One region of the Falseniella ignava genome, then DNA from elsewhere that is predicted to be linked to it. Evidence: a T-box and tRNA genes for the amino acid it is inferred to sense, from the RefSeq annotation. Region 1 holds a T-box; the other regions hold tRNA genes.

Region 1 (6,131 bases):
TTGATTCTTTGAAGATTTCTCCCCCTGCAACAACACGGTGACCAACACCGTCAATTTCATCAAGGCTATCAATCACTTTATGCTCTTCTAATTGAGAAAGTAATAAATCAATGGCTACACCATGATCTGGAATATCTTGAACGAGTTCTACTTTTTCCCCATCTCCATATTTTAATGTAAAGACAGAATCTTCAATTCCAATTCGCTCTACGAGCCCTTTCGCAATGACATGCTCAGATGGCATATCATAAAGTTGATACTTAAGACTTGAACTTCCTGCATTAATTGCAAATGTTTTTGACATTTAGAATCTCCTATCTATTTTGTTTTCTTACGATATTTGTCAGCTGCGGCTTCGAATATCATTTATGACACTACCATACGATAACGTCATAGCTAAGTTTATTATACTTTAATTCATCTGAAAATGCTATGCTTCATTCTAATCTGATAAACTTATATGATTACATTCTCTCCGGTGCAGCTACCCCAAGCAATGAGAGTCCATCCTTAATTACAGTAGCTACAGCGTTCAATAAAGCCATCCGCGCATTCAATTCTTCATCATCATTTAAGATACGAACATTGGCATAATAGCGATTGAAAAGTTGTGCCAACTGGATAACATATTTTGAAATAATTGAAGGCTCATAGCGTTCTGCTGCACGAACAATGGTAGATGGATAAGCTTGCAATTTCTTCACGAGTTCCCAACTATAGTCATCTGTTAATGATAGCGCTGCAGTCAAATCAATGTTTTGTTCATAACGGCTTAAAATACTATGAATTCTCGCATGAGTATATTGAACATAGGGCCCAGTCTCACCTTCAAACTGAACAACTTCTTCTAATTCAAAGTCAAAGTTATTCGTACGATCGTTTTTCAAATCATGAAAGACGACGGCTCCAACACCGACTTGGTGCGCTACCTCTTCTTTATTTGGTAAATCAGGGTTTTTCGCTTCAATTTGTTCGCTAGCTAATCGAATCGCTTCATTTAAAACTTCTTCAAGTAGAATAATTTTTCCTTTACGGGTTGAAAGTTTTTTACCTCCGACTGTAATTAAGCCAAATGGGATGTGGTGCATTGACTGTGCCCAATCATTGCCCATTTTTTCAAGTACAGCTTTTAACTGCTTAAAGTGATTCGATTGTTCATTACCAACCACATACAAGCTTTGATCGAAATGATATGTGCGATGGCGGTAGTACGCTGTTGCCAAATCTCGCGTAATATATAGTGTCGCCCCATCAGATTTTTTAATTAATGCCGGCGGTAAATCACACTCATCTAGACGTACGATTAAAGACCCTTGGTCAATTTCGGATAATCCTTTTTCTTCTAGCATGTCTACAATCTCGTCCATTTTATCATTATAAAATGATTCGCCCGTATAATGGTCAAAATGAACATTCAACATCTTATAAACTTTATCAAATTCTTTTAATGACTCATCTTTAAACCAAGTCCAAAGTTGAATCATCTCAGGATCATGCTCTTCTAAACGTTTAAAAGCAGCGCGACCTTCGTCATCTAAACTTGGGTCTTCTTCAGCACGTTCATGGAATTCAACATATAATTTAACGAGCTCATTCACTGGGTCTGCTTTTACTTTCGCTTCATCTCCCCATTTCTGATAAGCCACAATCAACTTACCAAATTGCGTTCCCCAATCACCCAAGTGGTTAATATTAATTGTATGATAATTTATTTTCTTTAAGATTAAAGACAATGCATTCCCAATAACAGTCGATCTCAAATGCCCCATTGACATAGGTTTGGCAATATTTGGTGAGGACATATCGATGGTGACATTTTTTCCTTGACCAATATCTAATGAACCATAATTTTCACCGGCTTGATTGACCTCTTTAATAATTTGATCGGATATCTTTTGTCGATCTAATTTGAAGTTAATATAAGGTCCTACCGATGCAACTTGCGAAAATGCTGTTGTATCGATTTGTTCGACTAATTCTTCAGCAATCAGATTCGGTGCTTTACGAAAAGCTTTGGCTAATGTGAAGACTGGAAAAGCTAAGTCTCCATGTTCGGTATTATTAGGTACTTCGATAAGTGCTTCAACTTGTTCATAAGATAAATGTTCATGTAATATGGCGTGAAGCTCTTTGGCGATTATTTCTCGTTGATTCATACTCTTTCTCCTATCATATATTTAATAAATAAAAAGCCTCCAAGACACAGGTCTTAGAGGCGAATTTAAAATCCACGGTACCACTCTAATTAATTGTAAAAACAATCAACTTTCTCATGTTAACGGTATGAAACCGGCTTAAGCTCAATCATTCGCTTAAGCGATATAAGAAGTGCGCTTCATTTATACCTCTTGCTTGGCTCTCAACTACCCAAGTCGCTGTATCTAAAAGTATATAAACTACTCTCTTCTCATCTTTAAACTATAGTCTAATTATAACATGAATGTATTTGATATTTCAATCACGGAACAGCGTTCTCTTAAGTTAAAAAATAAACGGATTTATATATCGTCACGGATTAATGGCATTGACATACAACGTGGGCCACCACGACCTCGGACCAATTCACTGCCTTTAATTTTAACAAGTCGAATTCCATGATCTTCAAGTAACTGATTCGTTATCGTGTTCCGGTCATAGACAACGACAACCCCTGGCGCAATCGCTAACGTATTGGACCCATCATTCCACTGTTCTCGAGCCGCATCAACAATATCGCCACCACCACAAGAAATTAAAGTTACTTTTTCCAATCTAAGTGCCTTTGCGAGGACATTATCCAGCTTCGTAGAATCTTGCTCATCAATTATGACCGAACCATCTCCAGCATCAACAATTGAAACCACTCTAAGTCCAGCATTAATTTCTGGGTGAATGGTGAACTTGTCATAATCAACCATCGTAAAGACTGTATCTAAATGCATAAATTTACGATTTTCTCCAATTAAAAATGCTAACACTTGCTTAAACTGCCCTTGTTCAAAAAGACGACGTGCAAGCAATTCAATTGAACGTGAATCTGTTCGTTGAGAGATTCCGACCGCAACGACCTCCGGCGATAGAACTAAAATATCTCCACCTTCAATATCCGTTTCATCATCACGGTAGTAGTAGCGTCTGACTTGGTTGGCATAGGCAGGATGGTATCTAAAAATATAATCACCGTAAATCGTCTCACGATTGCGCGTCACTTCATGCATATGGTTAATAGCAACACCATGACCAAGCAACGCAAAAGGATCTCGCGTAAAATAAAGACTTGGCATCGGATCAACTAATAATGGATAATCACTTTCAATCAAATCAGCGAGTGAGTCGTGATGTGACATATCAATCTCATTTTTTCGATAGCCTTCCATTGTCTTCAAAATCATGTCATAAGTTGACATCGATAATAAATTTTGGCGCACTTGAGCTCTGAGGGTTTCGGATACAATCCCCGATTCATCCAACCACTCATCGATAAACTGCGCTTTTACATTTGCTGCATCAATCGCTTCTGATACTAAATCTTCAAGATAGACTACCTCTACCCCTTCTTCACGTAAAACTTGAGCAAAGTAGTCATGCTCTTTTTGAGCTTCTTCTAAAAAAGGAATATCATCAAAAAGTAATCTTCCTAAATAATCCGGCATTAAATTATTGAGTTCTTTGCCTGGACGATGCAAAATTACTTTTCGAAGTTTTCCAATTTCATTAAATACATGGATCGGTTGATTGCCCATAGCTGATTCCTTTCTAAATAGCATATAAAACTTATTTTCGCTTCCATAAAATGTAAACGCTTATAATACTATTCTAATATGAATTCGAATGTAATGAAAGGCTTTTCTTAAAATAAAAGAGACTTCTCGTCAAAAAGTCTCTTCGTTGGATTTAGGATTTGTAAGATACTAGGTACTCCCAGTCTCTTGTTTTATATATATATAGACCAAAGAATACAATTAAAGCGTTCGATAACAACATCGAAATCCAAATTCCGGTTGAACCTAAAGAGGTGAAAGTACTGAACAACCAGATTAGGGGTAAGCGAATAAACCATAATCTTCCCATCGTCATAAGCATTGAATACTGCGTTTGACCACACCCTTGGAAATAACCATTAATAATCGAGAATAGCCCCATAAAGAAGATGATAAAGGCTGAAAACATTAGATACTCGATTGCCTGACTCCATAAATGATCACTACTTCCGGTTTTAATAAAAATACTGAGTAATGGAATACGAAATACTACAACTAATACAGAGGAAATCACTGACATTAAAATTACAATGACAATCGCTCGATTAAAGACTTGTTTACCTCGTTCAATTAATCCCGCTCCCATATGCTGACCAATAATTGAAGTTAAAGCTGCTCCAATCGCCATTTGAGGTTGGGTTAAGATATCGGTCACTCGGTTTACCATCGAGTAAGCTGCCAATGTATCGGTTCCATAAGTGGTGATCAACCCATTCAATACCGTAAAACCTAACGCAGAGCCACTGTAGCCTAGTGCGGATGGAATTGAAATTCGAAAGATTCGTTGGATAATTTGCAAATCAAAATGTTCTCGTTTTAATCTCAGGGGAACTTGCGAATCTTTGGTGACAACGATAATCGCTAAGCTTAATAAAACAATTTTAGAAATAACGGTTGCCCATGCTGCACCAGTAATCCCCATTCCTAAACCAGATAATCCGATTAACGGTACCCGTTCAAAGATAAAGAGTGGGTCCAGAACAATATTAATAATCGAAGAAATAATACTAATAAAAGTAATATGTTTCGTTAAACCTTGTGAATTTAACATCGCTTGATAGGCAAAATAAATAAAATCAAAAAAGATACCTAGAAAATTAATCTGCAAATAAATTAAAGACTTATTATATAGTGTTCCCTTTGCCCCCATTGCAGATAGCATCCAGGGTGCTGCAAGAAAGCCGAATATCGAAAACAAAGTAGCTAAACTTAACACAATCAGTAGCATATTACTGGCATAACGATGTGCTGTATCCATTCGTTCTGCTCCAATAAATTGTGATAATAGCGCCGTCCCTCCAACACCAACCCCCATACCGATTGCAATAAATAAAAAGTGTAAAGGCCATATAAAGGCGGTCGCTGCAAAATCTTCTGGCGATAGTTGTGCAACAAATAACCCGTCCACTAAGTTGTACATTGTCATCACAATATTATTCAACATTAAAGGGACTGAGATTGTAAATATAACTTTCGTAATCGATTCAGATAAAATAAAATTTGTTCGTTGATTTCCTTTCATTAAAAACATCACCAAATTCATTATAGATTCACTGAATGATATAACATTCATCACTCATTCATTTTACCATTATACCTGAGGCCAAAAAAATGTGTAACTTTATCTACTAAAAGAAGATAAAGTTACACGAAAGTTCATTAGTTATGTTCATGTTCATATTCATATTCCCAATGATATTGGCCTTCTAAAGTCTGTTCATCATAATGTTTCAAGACACGCACAACTTGGTTTGTTAGGAAGAAAATAGCGATTAAGTTAGGCACCGCCATTAATCCCATAAACATATCTGCTAAGTCCCACACTAAACCAGGTGTTACCAATAAACCACAGAAAATAAAGAACAGTGCGACAATTTTAAAGTTTTTAATAATAAACTTATTATTCGTTAAAAACTTCATGTTCGATTCGGCAAAGAAATACCATCCCACAATCGTTGTTAACGCAAAACAAGATAGTGAGATTGAAAGGAAACCTGCACCTAACGTACCGAATGAATTCTCAAATCCTGTTTGTGTAATTAAATTCGCAACAGAAGTCATTTCGCTAGCAGGTACAGTTAGGTCATAACTACCTGATAACATATTGACCAATACCGTTGCCATACAAATTAAGAATGTAGAAATAAATACACCAATCATCGCTACAAACCCTTGTTCTGCCGGATGCTTCGTCGTCGCTACAGCGTGTGAATGAGGTGTAGATCCCATCCCAGCTTCGTTCGAGAAGAGTCCACGTGATAGGCCGAAACGAATCGACTCTTGAACGGTTACACCTAGCACTCCCCCGCTAATTGCTTGCGGTGTAAAGGCCCCTTGGATAATATAACCGATTGCGGCTCCGAATTTATCGGCATGCATAATGATAATAAG
Region 2 (6,131 bases), on a different contig from region 1:
GGTGTCATCAAATGCATTGGCGATGGTCCATAAACCACCCCATAATCTTTCAAACTAACTTTAGCAAATCTCCCTGCATGTGTTAATTGAATAATCGCTTTAGCTCCTTGAGACTTCATCGCTGCCGCTAATTTGCTTAAGCCATAAATAAAGCGATCATCTCGGATGGATGGACCATACTCAAATAACTGAGCATAGTCTTCAATGTAAGCTGCAGTGGTCACTTGGAGTGGTGCTGACGAAGCACGGCGGATTGCATAAGCTACTTCTTCCTCCGTTACAAATCCTTCCAAACTCGACGCGTTAGTCGTAATTGGATTTAATGAAAATCGATTCGCCAATACAATACCATTTGGTAATGTAATGGGAGTAAATAGTGGTGCGTATAATTCAGACTGAGTCACCTATTATCACCTCGTATATTTTTTTGAACAATTACCTACTTTTACCTAAAACGTAAGTATAATCATATAATCTCATAATATGCTTTAAATTTCCACACCCCTATGATAAAATTGGCTTAGAATATTTTGAAAGAGGCGATTTTATGCTTAAAACTGGAAATTATTTATTTTTAGAAAAAGGTGACAACATCGTAACAATTTCGATGACACCAGAACTTCAAGATGACATTGGAACTGTTGGCTTTGTTGAATTTACAGAAGAGAAACAACTTAAAAAAGAAGATGCTATAGCGCATATCGAAGCTTCAAAAACAGTTTTAGAAATTATTAGCCCTGTCACTGGGACTGTCGTTGAAATCAACGAGGCTGCGATTGATAATCCGAAAATGCTAAACTCTGCTGACACAGCAGAAAATTGGTTAGTTAAATTAACGGACGTATCTTCAGAAGATTTTGATAGTTTAGCTGATGCCTAATGAATTTAATCGATAAATTAGACACTTTGATTGCTTATTTATCTGAGGAACAGCCTTATTTAAGCGAGCTTTTCAAAGATTATCCAAACGAAACTATCCACGATAAATATGAAATTTATCGTGGATATGTTAATCTACGCCCTGCTATGAAAGCTTCTGAGGAATTTCTTCAATTGCAAGATGAAGTACTTAAAGCTTTGATTGTCCAAGATGGTATTACCTCGATAGATGATTTAACCCCAATCCAACCTCAGCTTTACGAATGGCAAGGTGATATTACTACGCTTGAAGTGGATGCCATTGTCAATGCCGCGAACTCGGATCTTTTAGGATGTACTCAAGCAAATCATAATTGTATTGATAATACCATTCACACTCGATCAGGTGTTCAATTGCGATTCGCTTGTCAACAAATTATGGATGAACAAGGGAGACGCGAGCCCATTGGAAAAGCAAAAATCACGTCAGCTTATAATCTGCCAAGCCAATACGTGATTCATACCGTTGGCCCTTTTATTGTTCCAGGCCAAGCGCTGACTCCAATGAAGGAAGAGTTATTAAAATCAAGTTATCTCAATTGTTTAAAACTTGCAGATGCATATCATTTACAATCAATCGCATTTTGCTGTATTTCGACTGGAGAATTTAATTTCCCTAATGAACCTGCAGCTCGGATTGCTTATCAGACTGTTAAGGATTATTTAAAAGAAAGCCAATCGGCAATTAAAGTTATTTTTAATACTTATTTAGATATCGATCATAATTTATATCAAACAATACTCACAGAGTCATAAAAGGGAGGAGAGATTATGACACACCCCTCAACTTGGAAACACCTTAATAAAGATTTATCACAAAAAGATTTACTTAAAGGATTGATTGAAGAAGCGGAAGTTGTTGTACCGGGAATTGGTGCTGGAATGTCTGCTGCTACAGGCTTTACCTACGTTGGACCTCGCTTTGAAGAAGCGTTCCCTGACTTCATTGAAAAGTATAATTTCTTTGATATGTTACAAGCTTTTTTAGCAGATTTTGAAGATTGGGAAGAATATTGGGCCTTTCAATCTCGTTTCGCCCTGCTCAATTATTTTGATCAACCTGTCGGCCAATCATACGTTGATTTAAAAGATATTCTCGAAGGAAAAACGTATCATATTATTACGACCAATGCAGACAATGCCTTCTATGCTGCAAATTATGATCGAGATAAAGTTTTTTATATTCAAGGAGAGTATGGTTTGTGGCAATGCTCCGATTTTTGTCAACAAATCACCTATCAAGATGAAGCGCTTATTCGCAGGATGGTTGAAGAACAACAAAATATGAAAATACCGACAGAATTAATTCCTTATTGCCCTCACTGTCACGCACCGTTAGAAGTTAATAAACGTGATGCGATTCGAGGAATGGTAGAAGACGATTATTGGCATGAGCAAGAAGCAGCTTATACAGATTTCTTGCAACAACACGATGGTAAAAAGATTCTATTTTTAGAAATAGGGGTCGGGCATACCACACCTCAGTTTATTCGCGAACCGTTCCAAGAGATGACCGCGAATAATCCAAATGCGCTATATGTTACCATGAATCAAAAACGTTATCGTATCCCACCTGAGGTTCTACCTCAATCTGTCCGCATTACCGAAGATATTTACACTTTATTTAATCAAATAGCTAAAGAACGGAGAGCGTAATGTATTTAATTGAACCTATTCGAAACGGCGAATGGATCTATAATCAAGGTTTATTGATGGCGATCCAATCATACGCACGTGATCATTTATTTTTAGATGACGATATTGTATTTCCATATATGCCTAAACCCTCTGTCCAAATTGGACTGTTTCAAAACGCTTATGAAGAAGTTAACCTTCCTTATCTAGAAGAACATAAAATGGATTTAGTAAGACGTGAGACGGGTGGTGGCGCGATCTACCTCGATGATAAAAATATGAGTTTTTGTTTTTTACTTGATAGTGAAAACCACTCCGATGTTTTTGGTAATTATGCCAAACTCTATGAGCCAGTTATTCGAGCGCTAGAGAAACTCGGTGTCAAAAATATTGAACAAAAAGGCCGAAATGACCTAACTTTAAATGGTCAAAAGATTTCAGGTGCAGCGATGACCATTGTCCACGGTCGAATTTACGCTGGATACTCTTTACTACTAGACCCTGACTTTGAGACAATGGAAGCCGTGCTCACACCAAATTACAAAAAAATATCATCTCACGGTATAAAGTCCGTTCGAGCTCGGGTTGGGTCACTTCGACAAGCCTTACGCGAGGAAGATCAAAATATCGACGTTTGGGAGCTTACGGACTACTTGTTAAGGGAATTATTGCAAGTAGATAATTTAGAACAAGCTAAACGCTATGTTCTAAGTGAAAAAGACTGGAAAGCCATCGATGAAATTGCAGCAAAAACCTATAATAATTGGGACTGGAATTATGGCCGATTTAAAAACTTTGACTATCAAGTTAATGAAAGAATTGAAGGTGTCGGTACACTACATATTGGTCTTTCTATTCAAAATGCAAAAATCTATGATATTCAGATAAGCGGAGATTTCTTCTCAATCAAATCGATTCAAGAGCTTGAAGAACTGCTTAGAGATACGCGCCTGAAGCAATCAGATCTTCTAGCTGTGTTAGAGAACATCGACTTATCAAGTTATATTAGCCGCATAGATAATGAGACTTTTATCAATCTATTGCTCAACATTCCAAAGGAGGAAAACTGTGATTAAATTAAGTGTACTTGATTATGCTCAAATCGATGAACACGAAACGCCAACCCAAGCACTCAATAATACCGTATCCTTGGCGCAATGCGCAGAACAACTAGGCTATCATCGTTTTTGGGTTGCAGAGCATCATAATGTTCCAGCTTTTTTATCTTCCTCACCTGAGGTCCTTATGATGCATTTATTAAATCACACTTCAACAATCTCCATTGGTTCAGGGGGTGTCATGCTCCCCCATTATGCCCCTTTAAAAGTTGCTGAGAATTTTAAAATTCTCTCGCGCTTATTCCCAGGACGCGTTGATCTAGGGATTGGCAATACTAAAGGGACACGTATTGTAAATCATGCTCTTAATGAAACTAAAAAACGATTTTTAGATTATAAGGAGGCTATTCAAGATTTACAAGGATTTATTGCTGATGACTTTCCAGAAGAACACCGACATCATGAAGTTAAAGCCAATCCTGCAATTGATCAACTTCCTACCATGTGGGTTTTATCAACCTCGGTGGATTCTGCTAACATGGCAGCAGAATTAGGTATCGGCTATTGTTATGGTTTTTTCCCTTATGCAAACCGAGATGCTCTTAAAACAGCACAAGAAGCCAGTCAGGTATACCGCTCAAATTTCAAGCCATCTGGTTTTATGGAGCAAGCTCAAATAAGCATTGCTGTCTTTGCCTGTATTGGCGACACTCCTGAAGAAGCAGAAGCGTTTGGCCGTGCACTAGATTTATGGTTATTAGGGACGAATAATTTTAGCGAGCATCTAACGTATCCAAGTATTGATACGGCTAATCAGTACCCCTATTCCGATGAAGAAAAACAGCGTATCGAAAATAATCGATCAAGAATGGTGGTAGGCACAGCTGAACAAGTACGCGATCAGTTACTTGAGCAAGCGCAACAGGTGCATGCTGATGAAGTTTTAGTTATTCCACTAATGCCAGGCATTGAAAACCGAAAAGCCGGATTAAAATCTTTAGCTCAAGCATTTGATAACATTTAATACATCAAAAGACGCCATGAACGACTAACTGTTCATGGCGTCTTTTTGCATGTTAGATTAATTAATATACTCATCTAATCTTTTACGATCCAGGCAGGATTCGAACCTGCGACCGCTCGCTTAGAAGGCGAGTGCTCTATCCAGCTGAGCTACTGGACCAATCTGACAACTACTTTATCATACTATGAATTCAGAAATTGTCAAGACCAATATCTTTATGTTTAACAAATATCTATCAAACAGCAATCGGTGCTTTAATCGTTGGATGCGGGTCATACCCTATCAATTGGATATCTTCAGGTTCCAGCTCAAATATTGTTCGGTTACCCTTGATTTCTAATGTTGGAAGTGAACGCGGCTCTCGTTCTAATAATTGTTGAGCTTGTTCTAAATGATTACGATATAAGTGCAAATCTCCTGATGTATGTATAAATTCACCTACTTCTAACCCCACTTCACGCGCAATCAAGTGAGTCAGTAAAGCATAACTCGCAATATTAAATGGTAAACCAAGGAAAGAGTCCACACTTCGCTGGTACAATTGACAACTTAATGTGTTGTCGCAAACATAAAACTGAAAGAGTGTATGACATGGAGGTAAAGCCATTGAATCAACTTGATTTGGATTCCATGCGCTAATAATATGTCGTCTGGAATGAGGTTGCTTTCTAAGTCGAATCAATAATTGTTCGATTTGATCAACTACACTGCGATGCCCTTGCGCATCAATTCCTTCAAATGCTCGCCACTGCTTTCCATAAACCGGCCCAAGACCTCCCCATTTTTGAGCAAATGCATCTTCATTTAAGATTAATTGTTGGAACTTATTCATTTCAGCTTGGTACACTTCGTGAAACGCGCCATCTTCTAAAGCTCTTAATCCAAAATCTTTCATATCCGGTCCTTCGTATTCACTTGAGTTGACATATCGCTCAAATGCCCATTCATCCCAAATATGATTATCGTGTTCCAGCAAATAGCGAATATTCGTATCGCCTTTTAAAAACCATAACAATTCTGAAACGACCAACCGCATCGGAACACGTTTCGTTGTAACAATAGGGAAACCTTCAGTTAAGTCATAACGCATTTGATAACCAAAGGTGCTTAACGTCCCAACGCCAGTTCGGTCGTCGACAATTTGACCGTGGTCGATAATATGTTGTAGACATTGTTGATATTGTTTCATCTCGTATCAACTCCTATATAATCGTAACATTTTCTGCATGCGTCCATGGAGCATCTAGGTTAATATGATCATAAAACATAATCCCTTTCAGATGGTCAAGTTCATGTTGGAAGACAATCGCTTCATAATTACGTAATTTAACAACATGCTCCTTGCCTTCTAAATCGTAAAATTTAATTTTCGCGCGTTTCGGTCTAGGTACATAGCCTGGAACGGCGCGACGGACAGATAAACATCCCTCACCATCTTTTAAAGCTACTTCTTCGATGGAATGACTAATTAATTTGGGATTAATAACAATTTGGTC
Region 3 (6,131 bases), on a different contig from region 1:
ATCATCAGCAAGAATATGATCCAGCGGTTGATTATATTGTAATTCCTCGTCACTGGTATCAAGGTGAGATGGCGGAATGGGAAGTGGTTGAGTTATATTTAGAACAAGGATTTAAAATGATTAGCCCCATTAATCGGGAGATGCTGATTTTTGGAAGAGAATAGTTAGGAGAGATAAAATGTCGCAAAAGACAAAACAATCCATGTTATGGACGTTATTTACCTCAACTTTTTATATTAGTATGTTCACTTTTGGGGGAGGGTATGTTATCGTTCCATTAATGAAAGAACGTTTTAGTAAAGAGCTAGGTTGGATCGATCAAGATGAAATATTAAGGCTGATTTCAATCGGACAGTCGGCGCCTGGTCCTGTAGCTGTTAATACATCGATTATTTTAGGCTACCGGATGTGTGGATTGTTAGGGGCTTTGGTTGCGACTGCGGGGACCGTTATACCCCCGCTAATGATTATGACGATCGCAACATATATTTATTTGTTTATCCGTGATAATTTCTATGTTGCGAATGTGATGAAAGGGATGCAAGCGGGGATTGCAGCCATTATCTTTAGTGTTGTGTATGATATGGCACAACGTATTATAAAAACCGGTGATAAAGTACATATCACCGTAATGATTATCGCTTTAGTAGCTGCGATTGGTTTTCGTATTAATGTGATCTGGCTATTGGCCTTTTCAGTCGTCGTAGGTATTGTGTATTCTTTATACCAATTAAAGCGTCAGGAGCGTGAATAAAGCATGTTATATTTAAAATTAATTTGGGTTTTCTTTCAGATTGGCTTACTTAGCTTTGGTGGAGGGTATGCAGTTTTACCAATGATTGATCGGTTGATCGTACAAGAATTGGGTTGGATGACGCCACAACAATTTATTGATGTATTAACTATTTCTGAGATGACGCCGGGTCCGATTGCGATTAATGCGGCAACTTTTGTCGGTAATCAACTTTTAGGGGTACCTGGAGGGATTGTAGCAACTCTAGGGATTGTTTTACCTTCCATGATTATTGTAATATTACTGGCCTATATTTTCTTTAAATTTCAAGAAGTCAATCTAGTTCAAGATGTTGTGGCAAGCATGAGTCCTGCTGTGGTGGCATTGATTGCTTCAGCCGGATTAACAATTATTTTAACTGCTTTTTTCGGGACTACAACTTTCCCGGTGGTATTGTCTGATTTTAATGTAATTTCATTTATTATCTTTGTAATTTCTCTAGGATTAATTCGTAAGTACGAGATAAATCCAATCCGGATAATTATTGGCTCTGGTATCGCGGGTTTCATTATATTTTCATTTATTGTATAATTATAATGAAGTATACTTGCGCCAATAGCTCAACAGGAGAGAGCAATCGCCTCCTAAGCGATCGATGAAGGTTCAAGTCCTTCTTGGCGTGTATCATCAAATGCAATTTTTCTGAGAGAGCCGATAGGCTTTCTCTTTTTACAATTACTATGTAAGCGTATTTCTTGAAGCAACCTTTTAATCATGCTATAGTTTTTGTGTAACAAAATATTATAATTAGGAGGTTGTATGATGGCAGATTTTAAACAAGATGCGCAAGAGCTACTTCGTTTGGTCGGTGGTGATGAGAATATCAATGCTGTGACGCACTGTGCGACACGCTTGCGATTCGCCTTAGCTGATAACAACAAGGCAAATGTAGAAGCAATTGAAGCACTCCCATCTGTAAAAGGAACGTTCACTCAAGCAGGACAGTTCCAAGTTATTATTGGGAATGAGGTTTCGAAGTTCTACGAGGAGTTTGCAAAATTCTCGAACGTGACGACAAGTACTAAAGAAGACGTCAAAGCGGCTGCTGAGGTAAATCAAGCTTGGTGGCAACGTATTATGACGTTCTTAGCTGAAGTTTTCGCACCAATCATCCCAGCAATTATCGTGGGTGGACTTATTTTAGGTTTTCGTAATATTCTTGAAGGGGTAGAATTCTCAGCATTAGGTAATCAAACAATTGTCGCCGTTTCACCATTTTGGAATGGGGTGAACCACTTCTTATGGTTACCAGGTGAAGCGATTTTCCACTTCTTACCAGTAGGCATTACTTGGTCAGTAACGCGTAAACTCGGAACGACTCAAATTTTAGGGATTGTATTGGGGATTACATTAGTTTCGCCTCAATTATTGAATGCCTATGGCGCCGCAGGAGCTTTAGCTAGCGGCGAGGTTCCACAATGGAATTTTGGTTCATTCAGTATTGATATGATTGGTTATCAAGCTCAAGTTCTTCCGGCAATGTTCGCAGGACTCGCTTTAAGTTATTTAGAGCGATTTTGGCGTAAAGTCGTTCCAGAATACTTATCGATGATCTTAGTACCATTCTTATCACTTTTACCAGCCGTTATTTTAGCGCATACGATTTTAGGTCCAATTGGTTGGTGGCTAGGTGATTTAATTTCGAAAGTCGTCTTAGCGGGATTAAATGGTCCACTTTCTTGGTTATTTGGTGCAATATTCGGCGGATTCTACTCACCATTAGTGATTACCGGATTACACCATATGACCAATGCAATCGACAGTCAATTGATTGCAGATACAGGAACTACCGGTCTATGGCCGATGATTGCTTTATCCAATATCGCACAAGGTTCAGCTGTATTAGCGGTATGGTGGATGACGCGTCACGATGCGGAGGAAAGTCAAATTACTTTACCTTCAGCGATTTCCGCTTACCTAGGTGTTACCGAGCCAGCGATGTTCGGGGTGACTTTAAAATACGTATACCCATTTATTGCGGCCATGATTGGTAGTGCAACGGCTGGTTTAATTTCTACAACGTTCAATATTCAATCGAATTCGATTGGAGTTGGGGGATTACCAGGTTTCTTAGTAATCCACATTGATTCAATGGGAATGTTCTTTGTAGCAATGGCTGTTGCGATTGTAGTTCCATTCGTTCTTACTTTAACGTTCAAACGAATTAATTTCTTAACGGATAAAGGAATTGAATTAAATATTCCATTCTTCAATAAATAATTCATGAATTAACGTTTGTCACTGCTAACCTCGTTACGTTTGTTGTAATGACGTTAGCAGTTTTTCAATTGTTTTATTACAAAGGAGTAATTATGTTTAATAAAGAAACAATGACGATCTATCAAATCTATCCTAAATCTTTTAATGACACGACGGGGTCAGGGACGGGAGATATACCCGGTATTACTGAGAAAATCGATTATCTGAAAGAATTAGGCGTGGATATGGTTTGGTTAAGTCCGATATATCCATCACCACAGTATGATAATGGCTACGATGTCAGTGATTATACGGCCGTGGATCCTCTCTACGGAACAATGGCGGATGTCGATCAATTAATTGAAGCAGCTAAAGAGCGAGAAATGGGCATTATGCTCGATATGGTGCTAAATCATTGCTCGACAGAGCACGAGTGGTTTCAGAAAGCGTTAGCGGGTGATCCATACTATCAAGATTTCTTTTATTTAAAACCGGCGAAAGCGGACGGATCACTACCAACCAATTGGGAGTCTAAATTTGGTGGCCCTGCTTGGGAGAAATTTGGTGATACCGACCTATATTATTTACATCTTTATGCCAAGCAACAAGCTGATTTAAACTGGCATAATCCGAACGTTCGACGCGAATTATTCAATGTCGTGAATTTTTGGTTAGAACGAGGTGTTACAGGGTTTCGCTTCGACGTGTTAAATGTCATCGGTAAGATGGATTTTGTGGATAGTGACGAGCCAGGGTCAAGCCAAGAAAAAGCACTCTACACGGATACGCCGATTGTCCATGAATGGGTGAAGGAGTTAGCTCATGAGACATTTGGTCGCTATGATAATATTATTACGGTGGGTGAGATGTCATCGACAACCGTTGAAAATGGCCTTCAATATACTCAGCCAGAACGGGATGAATTATCGATGATTTTTAGCTTCCATCATCTGAAGGTCGATTATGCGCACGGTGATAAATGGTCGAAAGCACCGGTTGATTTTGCTGCTTTCAAGCAAATTATGGACCATTGGCAAGTAGGAATGTCTGAAGGTCGAGGTTGGAATGCATTATTCCTAAATAACCATGACCAACCGCGTTCGAACAGCCGCTTTGGTGATGTTGAAAAATATCCGTACGAGACAGCGACGATGTTGGCTCAGACGATTCAATTGATGCGCGGCACACCATACATCTATCAAGGGGAAGAAATTGGGATGACCAACCCTAATTACACGACCATTGATCAATATCGAGATGTGGAGACACTCAATTATTATCACATCTTATTAGAGCGCGGCATCAGTGAAAAGGAAGCAATGGAAATTATTCAGTCGAAATCACGGGATAATTCACGAACACCATTTCAATGGAATGATCAACCACATGGTGGATTTACCACAGGGACTCCATGGTTAGCGGTGGCGGATAATTATCCATCCGTTAACGCTGAAAAGGAATTGGAAGCGAATGGCATTTATCGCTACTACCAACAATTAGCTGCACTTCGCAAAGAAGTTCCAGTGATTGCTAAAGGCGATTATCAAAGTGTGCTATTGGATCACCCACAAATTATGGGTTACTGGCGTGAATATGAAGGACAAAAATTATTGGTACTGTCTAATTTCTACGCTGAAACGGTTGCGTTAGACGTACCGTTAGAATGGTTAGAACTTGATTGGCAACGATTGATCGGCAACGGAGCCATAGAAACCATTAAATCTACGGTTGAATTTGGTCCATATGAGACAGTAGCGTTCATAACTGAAGATTAGCTGAATTAAACCACTCGGGCAAATGCTCTAGTGGTTCTTTAGTTGCTTTTAATTCTGGATGAATGAAATTGAATGATTATGATTGAAAACAATCAAAAAGTAGGGTATATTGAAGAAAAGGAGCAAAAATATGTTAACAGAAGAACGTCAATCATTCATAATCAATCAACTTAATCGCACTTCTGTCATAGAAGTGAAGGATTTAGTTCAACAACTTAATGTATCAGAATCGACCATCCGACGTGATTTATCTCAACTGGAACAAGCAGGACAATTGATTCGAATTCATGGTGGAGCGAAAAGAATTTATCAATTAGACCAAGATATGCCATTAGCAGAACGCACGACGAGCTACCATGAAGTTAAAGAGCTTATTGCTCAAGAAGCAGCAAGTAGGGTTGAGCATGGCGATACGATTTTTTTAGATGCGGGGACAACGACTTACGAGATGATTCCGTATTTAGCCGAGATCGAAGGGGTGAAAGTCATCACGAATGGATTGGCTCAAGCACAACGAATCGCTGAATATCAGATGGAGCCTGTCTTACTAGGCGGCAGATTAAAAGTAAGAACGCAGGCTATCGTTGGCGCCATTACCATTCGTCAATTAAGCTCGTACCGTTTCAACAAAGCTTTTATAGGAATCAACAGTATCGACTTGACTTATGGGCTTACCACTCCGGACGAAGAAGAAGGAACTATCAAGCGTTTGGCACACCAAGCAGCGAATGAAGCTTATTTTCTAGCGGATCATAGCAAGTTTGATAAAGTTTCATTTTACCAGGTAAGGCAGTTGGAGAATGCTCGGGTGATTACAGATCAATTGACCCCCAATCAGCGGACAGGGTATCAAGCGGTCGCCCATATTAAGGAGGTTACACAATAATGAATTACACGATAACGTTTAATCCAGCGATTGATTTAGTGGTTCAAGCTCAATCTATTGCGCTAGGGGAATTGAATCGCGTTGATCAGACTGCCTACGTGATGGGTGGGAAGGGAATTAATATGTCAACCATATTGAATGAGCTAGGATCAAAAACTCAAGCAACTGGCTTTGTCGGTGGATTTACTGGAGACTATATTAAGCAACAACTGAATCAAGCGAATATTGATCATCATTTTATCAACGTTCAAGAACCTACTCGAATTAATGTAAAAATCAAAGCGGAAGAAGAGACAGAGATTAATGCACCAGGACCAAATATTACGAGCAAAGATTTTGATTCGCTGTATCAATATTTAGACTCTGTCGTGACAGAAGAAGACGCAATCTTTTTAGCAGGAAATGCTGCACCTGGTTTGGATGAGAGTCATTATCAAGCCATCGCGAAGCTGGCGCAAGATAAAGGAGCCAAATTCGT

Evidence for each region. The T-box of region 1 lies ahead of argS (arginine--tRNA ligase). A T-box ahead of a tRNA ligase gene usually reads a tRNA of that ligase, here a tRNA-Arg.
Region 2: it has a tRNA-Arg gene. The T-box ahead of argS (arginine--tRNA ligase) is inferred to sense a tRNA for this amino acid. The anticodon was not compared.
Region 3: it has a tRNA-Arg gene. The T-box ahead of argS (arginine--tRNA ligase) is inferred to sense a tRNA for this amino acid. The anticodon was not compared.

Annotation. Positions count from the first base shown of each region.
Region 1 covers NZ_PKHE01000003.1:8,248-14,378, reverse strand. The annotation lists gene CYJ57_RS01680 (acetate/propionate family kinase) at 1-304, opposite strand, end outside; gene argS (arginine--tRNA ligase) at 465-2,156, opposite strand; T-box leader at 2,209-2,420, opposite strand; gene arcA (arginine deiminase) at 2,499-3,722, opposite strand; gene CYJ57_RS01665 (MATE family efflux transporter) at 3,874-5,283, opposite strand; gene CYJ57_RS01660 (alanine/glycine:cation symporter family protein) at 5,400-6,131, opposite strand, start outside.
Region 2 covers NZ_PKHE01000006.1:46,175-52,305, reverse strand. The annotation lists gene CYJ57_RS03525 (NADH-dependent flavin oxidoreductase) at 1-404, opposite strand, end outside; gene CYJ57_RS03520 (glycine cleavage system H family protein) at 548-880, shown strand; gene CYJ57_RS03515 (protein-ADP-ribose hydrolase) at 880-1,674, shown strand; gene CYJ57_RS03510 (SIR2 family NAD-dependent protein deacylase) at 1,690-2,574, shown strand; gene lplA (lipoate--protein ligase) at 2,574-3,629, shown strand; gene CYJ57_RS03500 (LLM class flavin-dependent oxidoreductase) at 3,622-4,635, shown strand; tRNA gene CYJ57_RS03495 (tRNA-Arg) at 4,721-4,794, opposite strand; gene CYJ57_RS03490 (thymidylate synthase) at 4,871-5,824, opposite strand; gene def (peptide deformylase) at 5,838-6,131, opposite strand, start outside.
Region 3 covers NZ_PKHE01000024.1:9,446-15,576, reverse strand. The annotation lists gene CYJ57_RS07125 (DUF2079 domain-containing protein) at 1-164, shown strand, start outside; gene CYJ57_RS07120 (chromate transporter) at 179-754, shown strand; gene CYJ57_RS07115 (chromate transporter) at 758-1,324, shown strand; tRNA gene CYJ57_RS07110 (tRNA-Arg) at 1,343-1,415, shown strand; partial or broken gene treP (PTS system trehalose-specific EIIBC component) at 1,556-2,998, shown strand; gene treC (alpha,alpha-phosphotrehalase) at 3,106-4,767, shown strand; gene CYJ57_RS07095 (DeoR/GlpR family DNA-binding transcription regulator) at 4,898-5,653, shown strand; gene pfkB (1-phosphofructokinase) at 5,653-6,131, shown strand, end outside.